DNA from 2 places in the Mycobacterium intracellulare ATCC 13950 genome. Region 2 is predicted to be linked to the other one. Evidence: riboswitches for the same ligand, from Rfam matches in the RefSeq annotation. Region 2 holds a riboswitch; the other holds the start of a gene.
The links. Region 2 has a riboswitch for magnesium ahead of OCU_RS51245 (hypothetical protein). Riboswitches for the same ligand answer to the same signal wherever they lie in the genome.
Positions count from the first base shown of each region.

Region 1 (5,008 bases), 2.0 Mb from region 2:
TGCCTGGGACCGACCGAACGGTTCCGCGCCGCGGTGCAGGAAGCCAAAATCGGCCCCGATAACGACATCCCGCACATCACCGCGGCGGTGATCGTCAAATACGTGACCGACCTGCGGTTGCTCGGTCTGCTCTGAAATATTTTGGCCTGCAGCGTATTTCGCCGCCGTGTCCGAAGTCGTCGTCGCCACGCCTCCCGCTGACTACCATGACCGTAGAACGCGACGGTCCCGCCGCCGGAGAGGAGTGCTCATCCGATGACAACAGCGCGCCTGCCCAAACTGCCACTGGACGAAGCCAAAGCCGCCGCCGACGAAGCGGCCGTCCCCAACTATATGGCCGAACTGAGCATCTTCCAAGTGCTGCTCAACCATCCGCCGCTGGCGCGCGCCATCAACGACCTGCTCGCCACCATGCTCTGGCACGGCGCCCTCGACGCGCGGTTGCGCGAGTTGGCGATCATGCGGATCGGCTGGCTGACCGCGTGCGACTACGAGTGGACGCAGCATTGGCGCGTCGCGTCCCGGCTCGGCGTCCCGGGTGACGACCTGCTCGGCGTGCGAGATTGGCGGAACTACGCCGGGTTTGGGCCCGCCGAGCGGGCGGTGCTGGCGGCGACCGACGACGTGGTGCGCGACGGCGCGGTCAGCGCCGCGAGCTGGGCGGCCTGCGAGCGCGAATTCGACGGCGACACAACGGTTCTCGTCGAGCTGGTCACGGTCATCGGCGCGTGGCGCATGGTCTCCTCCATCCTGCAGAGCCTTGAGGTGCCGCTTGAGGACGGCGTATCGAGCTGGCCTCCGGACGGCCGGCCGCCCGGGCCCAAGGGTTGAGCCGGCGGCGCGAATTGCACAGGGCCGTAAGCGATTGACTTCTCAAGCGGGAACTCTTAGCGTCGGGCAATGAGAACCAGGGTCGCCGAGATGCTCGGTGTCGAATTCCCGATCTGCGCCTTCAGCCATTGCCGCGACGTGGTGGCCGCGGTGACCAACGCGGGCGGATTCGGCATCCTGGGCGCCACCGCGCACAGCCCGGCGCGACTGCGCAGCGAGCTGACCTGGATCGAGCAGCAGACCGGCGGCAAGCCCTACGGGGTCGACCTGCTGCTGCCGCCCAAATACGTCGGCGCCGAGCAGGGCGGGATCGACACCGACCAGGCCCGGACCCTGCTGCCCGAGGAGCATCGCGCGTTCGTCGACGACCTGCTGGCCCGCTACGGCGTGACGGCGCCCGCCGGGGACGCCCGCCCGTCCGTGGGCGGTTTGAACATCTCGCCCAAGAGCTACCAGCCGCTGCTCGACGTGGCCTTCGACCACGACATCCGGCTGATCGCCAGCGCGCTCGGCCCACCCCCGTCGGACCTCGTCGAACGCGCCCACGCCGCCGGCGTGCTGGTGGCCGCGCTGGCCGGCACCACCCGCCACGCCCAGCGGCACGCCGCCGCCGGCGTCGACCTGATCGTCGCGCAGGGCACCGAGGCGGGCGGCCACACCGGCGAGGTGGCGACGATGGTGCTGGTGCCGGAGGTCGTCGACGCCGTGGCCCCGGTGCCGGTGCTCGCCGCCGGGGGGATCGCCCGCGGCCGCCAGATCGCGGCGGCGCTGGCGCTGGGCGCCGAGGGCGTGTGGTGCGGGTCGGTGTGGCTGACCACCGAGGAAGCCGAGACGGTGCCCGTGGTCAAGGAGAAGTTCCTGGCCGCCACGTCCTCGGACACGGTGCGGTCGCGCTCGATGACCGGCAAGCCGGCGCGCATGCTGCGCACCGCCTGGACCGAGGAGTGGGACCGGCCGGAGAACCCCGACCCGCTGGGCATGCCGTTGCAGACCGCGCTGATCACCGAGCCGCAGCTGCGCATCAATTCCGCCGCCGCCCACGACGGTGCCAGGGCGCGTGAGCTGGCGACTTACTTCGTCGGGCAGGTGGTGGGCTCGCTCGATCGGGTCCGCCCGACGCGCTCGGTGGTGCTGGACATGGTCGAGGAATTCATCGACACGATCGGCCGGCTCGACGGCCTGGTCGAGAAGTGATCGCGGTCCGGTCGGTAACGAATCGCGGACACGCTGTCCAGGGATTTGACCGCGTCAGACCGCTCGTGCATTATCGGTCGGGTAAGCACCTCGTTAGGTGAGGCGTCTACACGAATACAGGCCACTGACCCCGAACGTCGAAAGACGCCCCGGGTCAGGACAGCTCCTCCCGGCTTAAGGGTTGAGCCCAGGTGGCTTCCGGTTTGGTTTTTCCAGGCCAGGACACGTCGTGTGGTGCCGAAGCTCTGACGAGAGGGGTGCGGATCTCCGGCGGTCGTCGGATTCTGCTCCTTTTGCTGCGCCTAGATCGCATGCGACCCCGCATGCGTCGCGACCGCGAGGAGGTGAGGGACACATGAGTTCTTGCGATAGTCCGGATCGAAGTCCGAACCCTGTTTCGTCCCGATCCGTTCTCCGGCGCGACCTCCTCGGCTGAGGCGTCGCACACGCTAAGTGCTTATCCGCCAAGCGTTCTGAGATCGGAACCCACCCGGGACGGGACACGTCAGTCCTTTTTTGGTCCCCGTTGGAATTCTCCTCTAGGAGTCGATCATGACCGCAGCTCTCTACGACGACGTCGTCACCGTCGCGCCCGCCCGCACCCTGAGGGTGGTACGCGACGTCCCCGAAATCCACGTCCCCGAGCCCGTGGAAGAGCCGCGCCGCAGCGACTTCCCGCTCTTCGGCCCGGGCGGCGACCCGCTGATCCACGGGGCCTGCCGGTTGCTCAGCATTCCGCTGCGCCACGTGTACGCGGCGCTGTGGCGGGTGGGTGTGCTCGAGGTTCGGGGCCAGTAGAATCGTTCCATTGGCGTCGATCCGGCCATCACCGGGGAGCTTTCGGAAGAACAGCCGTTCCGGCTCAGTAGAACCGAACGGGTAGGCCCGTCACAGCCTTCGATGAGCGGTCGCGCGTGAGCGCGGCAAGCGGGGTGGTACCGCGGCGCTCGCGCAGCCGGCGCGTCGTCGTCCCCAGGCCTGGAGACTGGCACAGGAGACGACGTTTGACCGAGCACACATACCCGAAGCCGGCGGGCGGGGCGCCCGACTTCCCGGCCCTCGAGGTCGAGGTGCTGGACTACTGGGCTCGAGACGACACCTTCCGCGCCAGCATCGCCCGCCGCGACGGCTCGCCGGAGTACGTGTTCTACGACGGGCCGCCGTTCGCCAACGGCCTGCCGCACTACGGGCACCTGCTCACCGGCTACGTCAAGGACATCGTCCCGCGCTACCGCACCATGCGCGGCTACAAGGTGGAGCGTCGATTCGGCTGGGACACCCACGGGCTGCCGGCCGAACTCGAGGTCGAGCGCCAGTTGGGCATCACCGACAAGTCCCAAATCGACGACATGGGCATCGCCGCCTTCAACGACGCCTGCCGCGCCTCGGTGCTGCGCTACACCGACGAGTGGCAGGCCTACGTCACCCGCCAGGCGCGCTGGGTCGATTTCGACAACGACTACAAGACGCTGGACCTGCCGTACATGGAGTCGGTGATCTGGGCGTTCAAACAGCTGTGGGACAAGGGCCTGGCGTATGAGGGCTACCGGGTGTTGCCCTATTGCTGGCGCGACGAAACCCCGTTGTCCAACCACGAATTGCGGATGGACGACGACGTCTACCAGAGCCGCCAGGACCCCGCGCTCACCGTCGGATTCCGGGTGGTGGGCGGTTCGCTTGATGGCGCGCATCTGCTGGTGTGGACGACGACGCCCTGGACGTTGCCGTCCAACCTCGCCGTCGCCGTCAACCCCGACGTGACCTACGTGCAGGTGCGGGTGGGCGAGCGTCGTTTCGTGCTGGCGGAGGCGCGGCTGGCCGCCTACGCCCGCGAGCTGGGCGAAGAGCCCGAGGTGCTGGGCACCTACCGGGGCGCGGACCTGCTCGGCACCCGGTACCTGCCGCCGTTCCCGTATTTCGTGGACACCCCCAACGCGTTTCGGGTCCTGCCGGGCGAGTTCGTCACCACCGAGGACGGCACCGGCATCGTGCACATGGCGCCGGCCTACGGCGAGGACGACATGGCGGTCGGCGAGGCGGCCGGCATCGCGCCGGTCACGCCGGTCGACTCCAAGGGCCGATTCGACGCCAGCGTCCGGGATTACCAGGGGCAGCACGTCTTTGACGCCAACCCGCACATCATCCGCGACCTGAAGAACGGCACCGGCCCCGCCGCGGCCAACGGGGCGGTGCTGGTGCGCCACGAAACTTACGAGCACCCCTACCCGCACTGCTGGCGGTGCCGCAATCCGCTGATCTACCGGGCGGTGTCGTCGTGGTTCGTCGCGGTCACCGAATTCCGGGACCGCATGGTGGAGCTCAACCAGCAGATCACCTGGTACCCCGAACACGTCAAGGACGGCCAGTTCGGCAAGTGGTTGCAGGGGGCCCGCGATTGGTCGATCTCGCGAAACCGCTACTGGGGCACCCCGATTCCGGTGTGGAAGTCCGACGATCCGGACTACCCGCGCATCGACGTGTACGGCAGCCTCGACGAGCTGGAGCGCGATTTCGGGGTGCGGCCGACCAACCTGCACCGTCCCTTCATCGACGAGCTGACCCGGCCCAATCCCGACGATCCGACCGGGCGTTCGGTGATGCGGCGCATCCCAGACGTGCTCGACGTGTGGTTCGACTCCGGGTCGATGCCCTATGCCCAGGTGCACTACCCGTTCGAGAACTCCGACTGGTTCGACACGCACTACCCGGGCGACTTCATCGTCGAGTACATCGGCCAGACCCGCGGCTGGTTCTACACGCTGCACGTGCTGGCTACCGCGCTGTTCGACCGGCCCTCCTTCAAAACCTGTGTGGCCCATGGCATCGTGCTGGGCTCCGACGGCCAGAAGATGAGCAAGTCGCTGCGCAACTATCCCGACGTGTCCGAGGTGTTCGACCGCGACGGCTCCGACGCCATGCGGTGGTTCCTGATGGCCTCGCCGATCCTGCGCGGCGGCAACCTCATCGTCACCGAGCAGGGCAT
Region 1 is NC_016946.1:3,268,083-3,273,090, reverse strand. Features, by position in the region: gene OCU_RS39915 (non-ribosomal peptide synthase/polyketide synthase) at 1-135, shown strand, start outside; gene OCU_RS39910 (carboxymuconolactone decarboxylase family protein) at 256-831, shown strand; gene OCU_RS39905 (NAD(P)H-dependent flavin oxidoreductase) at 901-2,025, shown strand; M-box (ykoK) riboswitch at 2,108-2,289, shown strand; gene OCU_RS39900 (Rv1535 family protein) at 2,578-2,823, shown strand; gene ileS (isoleucine--tRNA ligase) at 3,030-5,008, shown strand, end outside.
Region 1: another riboswitch for magnesium. It lies ahead of OCU_RS39900 (Rv1535 family protein); the one in region 2 lies ahead of OCU_RS51245 (hypothetical protein).

Region 2 (5,008 bases):
CGTTCATCGACTTGTTCGGCCCGGACTACGTCCAGCTCGCGGTGGACCTCGGCGTCGCGCCGGAGCGGATCAACACCATCATCGCCTTCCAGAAGGCCGGCGAGGTGGGCGCCAAGACCGAGGGCAGCATGGACGCCTCGACACCCGAGGTGCTCGCCGAGATGGCCGGCCTGATCGCCTCCGGCGCCGTCGACTTCGACATCGCCGCGACCTATCCGCTGGACCGGGTCGCCGACGCCTTCGCCGAACTCGAGCGACGGCACACCCACGGGAAAATCGTTCTGCTGCCTACCGACTCACAATGACGAGACCGGCCCGACGACCCCTGCCTGCACGATTTTGATGATGACGAACGCGACGGCGACCACGAGGTAGCCGCGCAGGGTGAACAACCCCGCCCGGCGCATCGGCGACATCGCGGGCCGGTCGAGCAGGGCCAGGTTCGGGGTGACCCAGCCGGCCCGGTCCTGGCGGCGCACGGCCCGCCGTTCGGCACGGGTGAGCGATGCGGCGTCGTCGAGTTCGTCGACCTGCTCCGGGTCCAGCCCGCCTCCGAGCGTGCGCACGATGGCTTCCGCCTCGGCCAGGCTGCGATGCCTGCGGCCGACGACGACCATCACCGCGCCGCCGGCGATGCCGACCGCGGCGCCGGCGGCGAGCCCGGTCTCTATGGTGGCGGTGGACAGGTCCGGGAAGAAGGTCGTCGCCGTTAACGCCAGGGACAACAGCACCAGACACCACACGATGCTCCACGCAACGATGTTCTGCCGCACCGTGTTCACCCACGGTCCCAACACCGCGCGGTCGTTGCACAGCAACACCAGAAACACGGTGGCCGAGGGAAGCAGCACGCCGGCGAGCGCCTGCACGCCCTGGGTCACCAGGCCCAGGACGTGGTCGGGGCTGAAGGACACCGCGGCCGACACCGCAAGCAGCACCGCGTAGCCGCCGTAGAACACCGGCGCCTCGCCGATCTTCCAGTGCAACGAGTGCCGCTTGCCCAGGGCGTCGCCGACGGCATAGGTGGTCGCCAGGCCGACGGCGTTGGCGCCGATCAGCGACGCGTCCAGCAGGATGATCGCGAACAGCGCCCCCACCGTGCCGCCCAGATGCCGCGACAACCCCGCGGCGACCGCTCCGGCGTCGGTGAAGTGCCCGGCGTCGGCGGTGCCCGCCATCCCGAAGGCCGTCACCGCCATCAGCGCCGTCGCCCCGACCATGACCACGACGATCCCGATCACCAAATCGGCCCGGCCGTAAGGGATCCAGCGCGCGGTGATGCGCTTGTCCACCACGTTGGACTGCTGGAAGAACAGCTGCCACGGCGCGACCGTCGTCCCCACGATCGCGACCACCAGCAGCAGCACGGTCGAGTTCAGCCCGCCGGGGAACTGCGGGATCAGCCCGGCCGCAGTCGCTTTCGGGGCCGGATGCGCCAGCAGCACCATCGGGATGATCAGCACGTTCACCGCGATCAACAGGAACATCAACCGCTCCCAGCGGCGAAACGAACCCCCGGCCACGACGGCGAACAACAGCACCGCGGCCGCTGGGACGGCGACGAACTTCGGACAACCCAAGAACCCGAGAGCCATTGACACACCGATGAATTCGGTGACGATCGTCAACGCGTTCAAGATCAGCAGGTCGCCGACGCTGAAGGCGCCCCAGAACTTGCCGAACCGTTCGAAGATCAAGCGCGCGTGACCCACCCGGGCGACCGCGCCCAGCCGCAGCACCATTTCCTGGTTCACGTAGAGCACCGGGATCATCAGCACCAGCGTCCACAGCAGGCCCATCCCGTAGTCCTGGCCGGCCTGGGCGTAGGTCGCGACGCCACCGGCGTCGTTGTCGCCGACCATCACGATCAGACCGGGACCGGTGATGACCGCCAGTGTCTTCAGCCGCCGCCAGCGGCCGGTCACGGTCCCGTCGGTGCGCCCGATGCGACCGAACGCGCCGACGATGTCGCCGACGTGCGCGGTGTCGAGCACCGTCGACGTCGGCGCCTCGGCGCTCGGGTTCTCCGCGGCGGCGGCCGTGCGGCCCGAACCCAGGCCACGGCCGCCGCCGGTGTGGATCGACGTCATCTGGTCCTCGCTGTACGAATCGCTCTCACCACGGGTGAGGGCATGCGGATGCACTCGATGCGCGGGACGAATCACCAGTGGTTGTCGGGGCGTCCCGACGCGTGCCCGCCCAGCGAGGCGGTGACCACAGCGATCGGCATCCGCGAGACGTACAGGTTGGCGCGCTCCTGCGGGGTCAGGTTGGTCCGCAGGTGCAGCTTGTCGGCCAGCAACCGGCCCGCGCGCAGCATCGACCGCCGGCGTCCCCGCGGAACAGCGGAAAAACGGTGCGTAACAACAAAAGCCATGATCTTCTCCTGCCAGGGGTCCGATCGGCATCGGCACTGTCCGTGGGACGTGTCAGCCGCGCAGGACCAAACGCAAGGTCAGGCGGCGGAAGGAATGCCGGAGCCGGATCGGGACAAAACGAATTTCGGATGCGGACTATCGCCGGGACTCATCTCGCCCTCACCTCCTCACGGCCGGGACACACGCGGGTGTCGTCACATTCACCTGAACGAGAGAGGCAGGAATGACCGACGGCACCAAAGCCGCCGGTCGCACCCCTCTCGTCGGAGCTTCGGCACTGCACGGCGTATCCGGAACGTTCCAGAAGCCACTTGGGCTCAACCCTTGGGTCCGGGAAGAGCTGTCCTGACCCGGGGCGTCTCTCGACGTTCGGGGTCAGTGGCCTGTATCCATGCAGACGCCTCACCTACCGAGGTGCTTGCGGAGTCCATAGTGGCACCGCGGCCCGGGCTCGTCAAACTCATTTGCGCTGAGCGTGGCGCCGTCGGCGGGCTCTAAGCGCCCACCCAGGCCGCACGCCGGGTTCGATTGCCCGCCTCCTCACTCGCGCCGTTCCGGCGCTCACCGTCGCCGGGCTAGGCTCGATTGCCCGGCTCCTCACTCGCGCCGTTCCGGCGCTCACCGTCGCCGGGCTACGCTCGGCGAGATGACCACAACGCTGCAGGATCCCCGGGTCGCATCGACGCTCGACCGCATGTACGCCGAGTCGAAGAACCAGATGTCGCTGTTGCGCGAGCGGCGTGGCACCTTCGATCAGCCGATGTCCGCCCAGGAGCGGGCCGACGCGATGAGCGAGTTCTACATCCCGGTGACGCCCGAAGCCGGCCGGCTGCTGTATTCGTTGGTCCGCGCCACCCGCCCGGCGACGGTCGTCGAATTCGGGATGTCGTTCGGCATTTCCGCCGTTCACCTGGCCGCCGCGGTGCGTGACAACGGGAGCGGCCGCGTCGTGACCACCGAGCTCAGCGCCGCCAAGATCGCGGCCGCGAAGAAGACGTTCGCCGAGACGGGCTTGGACGATGTGATCACGATCCTGGAGGGCGATGCGCTGAGCACGTTGAAAAGCGTGGACGGGGCGGTCGATTTTCTGCTGCTCGACGGTTGGAAAGATTTGTACCTGCCCGTGATCGAGCTGCTGGAGCCCCGGCTGTCCATGGGTGCGTTGGTCATCGCCGACAACGCCAGCTCGGCCGATATGGCCCCGTATCTCGACCGCGTGCGCGACCAGGCCAACGGCTACGTCAGCTTCAACTTCCAGGTCCGCGACAGCGACAGCATGGAGATCAGCTGCCGCACAGGCACTTAGCGGCTAGCGCAGCGACTCCTCGAGCCACGGCGTCAGCCACTTCACCCCTTCCGGGGTCAGGTGCACGCCGTCGCTGCGCACCTTGATGCCGTCGACCTTGGCGGTATAGACGCCGTCGGGGCACAGCTTCTTGTTCAGGTCGAGGATCGCGACGTTCGGGTGGTGGCTGACGGTCTTGCGCAGCATGGTGTTCCACAGGTTGACCCGGTCCGGCTGGTCCTCCGGATACAGCCGGCCGTCCGGCTTTTCACCGCCGCGGCTGTAGGGCACGGTCGCCACCACCACCCGCACACCGGTGGAGCCGGCGATGGTCAGCGCCCGCTCCAGCTCGCCGTTGAGGTAGGCGTCGAAGGTCGGGTCGCCGATGTGGGTCCACTGGCCCTCGTTGACGCGGTCCACGGTTTCCCAGCGGCCGATGATCAGCAGCGCGACGTCGGGTTGGTCCTGGGCGACCTGCCTGGCCCATCGGATCGGCCAGCCGTCGCACTCGGATCGCTGCTCGAGGGTTTGGCCCACATACCGGTACGGGGTGCCGCGCACCAGGCTGCATCCGATGACGGTGTGGTCGAGGAACGCGAATCCCGGCGTCGGCGGGAGGTAGTGCATCCACGTCCACCCGATCGAGTCCCCGAACACCGATACGGTGAACGGCCGGTTGGGATCCCGCGGCCGGCTTTCGCCGGGCGGTGACGGCGAGACGGCCGCGACCGCGGAGACTCCGGGCGGCAAGCCCGGTTCGCGCAGCCCCGGCCCGGCTCCCACCGGAACCACCAACAGCGTAACCGCCGCGGCGCTGGCGACGGTCGCCGCCGCCAGCGGTAGCAGCGGCACCCGCGCCGGCCGCCAGCGCCGGATGGGCTGCTCGAGCACCCAGTACGACGCCGCGGCCAACACCACCGTGGCGGCGCACCGCGCGGCGAACAGCGGCAGCCCGGACCACCCGGTGCGTTCGCCGTTGAGCGCCAAGAAGATCGGCCAGTGCCACAGGTACACGCCGTAGGAGATGGTGCCGAGCCACACCAGCGGCGGCAACGCGAGCAAGCGCGCGATGACGCCGCGCTGCTCCAGGGCGACCGGGGCGATGACGAACACGGCCGCGATCGCGACGCCGATCAGCAAGCCGTGGCGGAATTCGCCGCTGGCGCCGGTCGCGTAATGGGTCGCGGCCGCCAGACCCGCCAAACCCAGCAGCGGCAGAATCCGGGCGGCGCGCCGCCCCCACCGCGTGCGGATCATGCACCAGCCGCGGTTCATCGACGGCCAATCCCGCACCAGCAGGGCCGCTGCCGACGCGCCGACCAGGAGCGCCTGCGCGCGGGTGTCG
Region 2 is NC_016946.1:5,259,455-5,264,462, forward strand. Features, by position in the region: gene OCU_RS49330 (NADP-dependent oxidoreductase) at 1-305, shown strand, start outside; gene OCU_RS49335 (NRAMP family divalent metal transporter) at 297-2,090, opposite strand; gene OCU_RS51245 (hypothetical protein) at 2,162-2,377, opposite strand; M-box (ykoK) riboswitch at 2,627-2,799, opposite strand; gene OCU_RS49340 (O-methyltransferase) at 3,025-3,684, shown strand; gene OCU_RS49345 (acyltransferase family protein) at 3,688-5,008, opposite strand, start outside.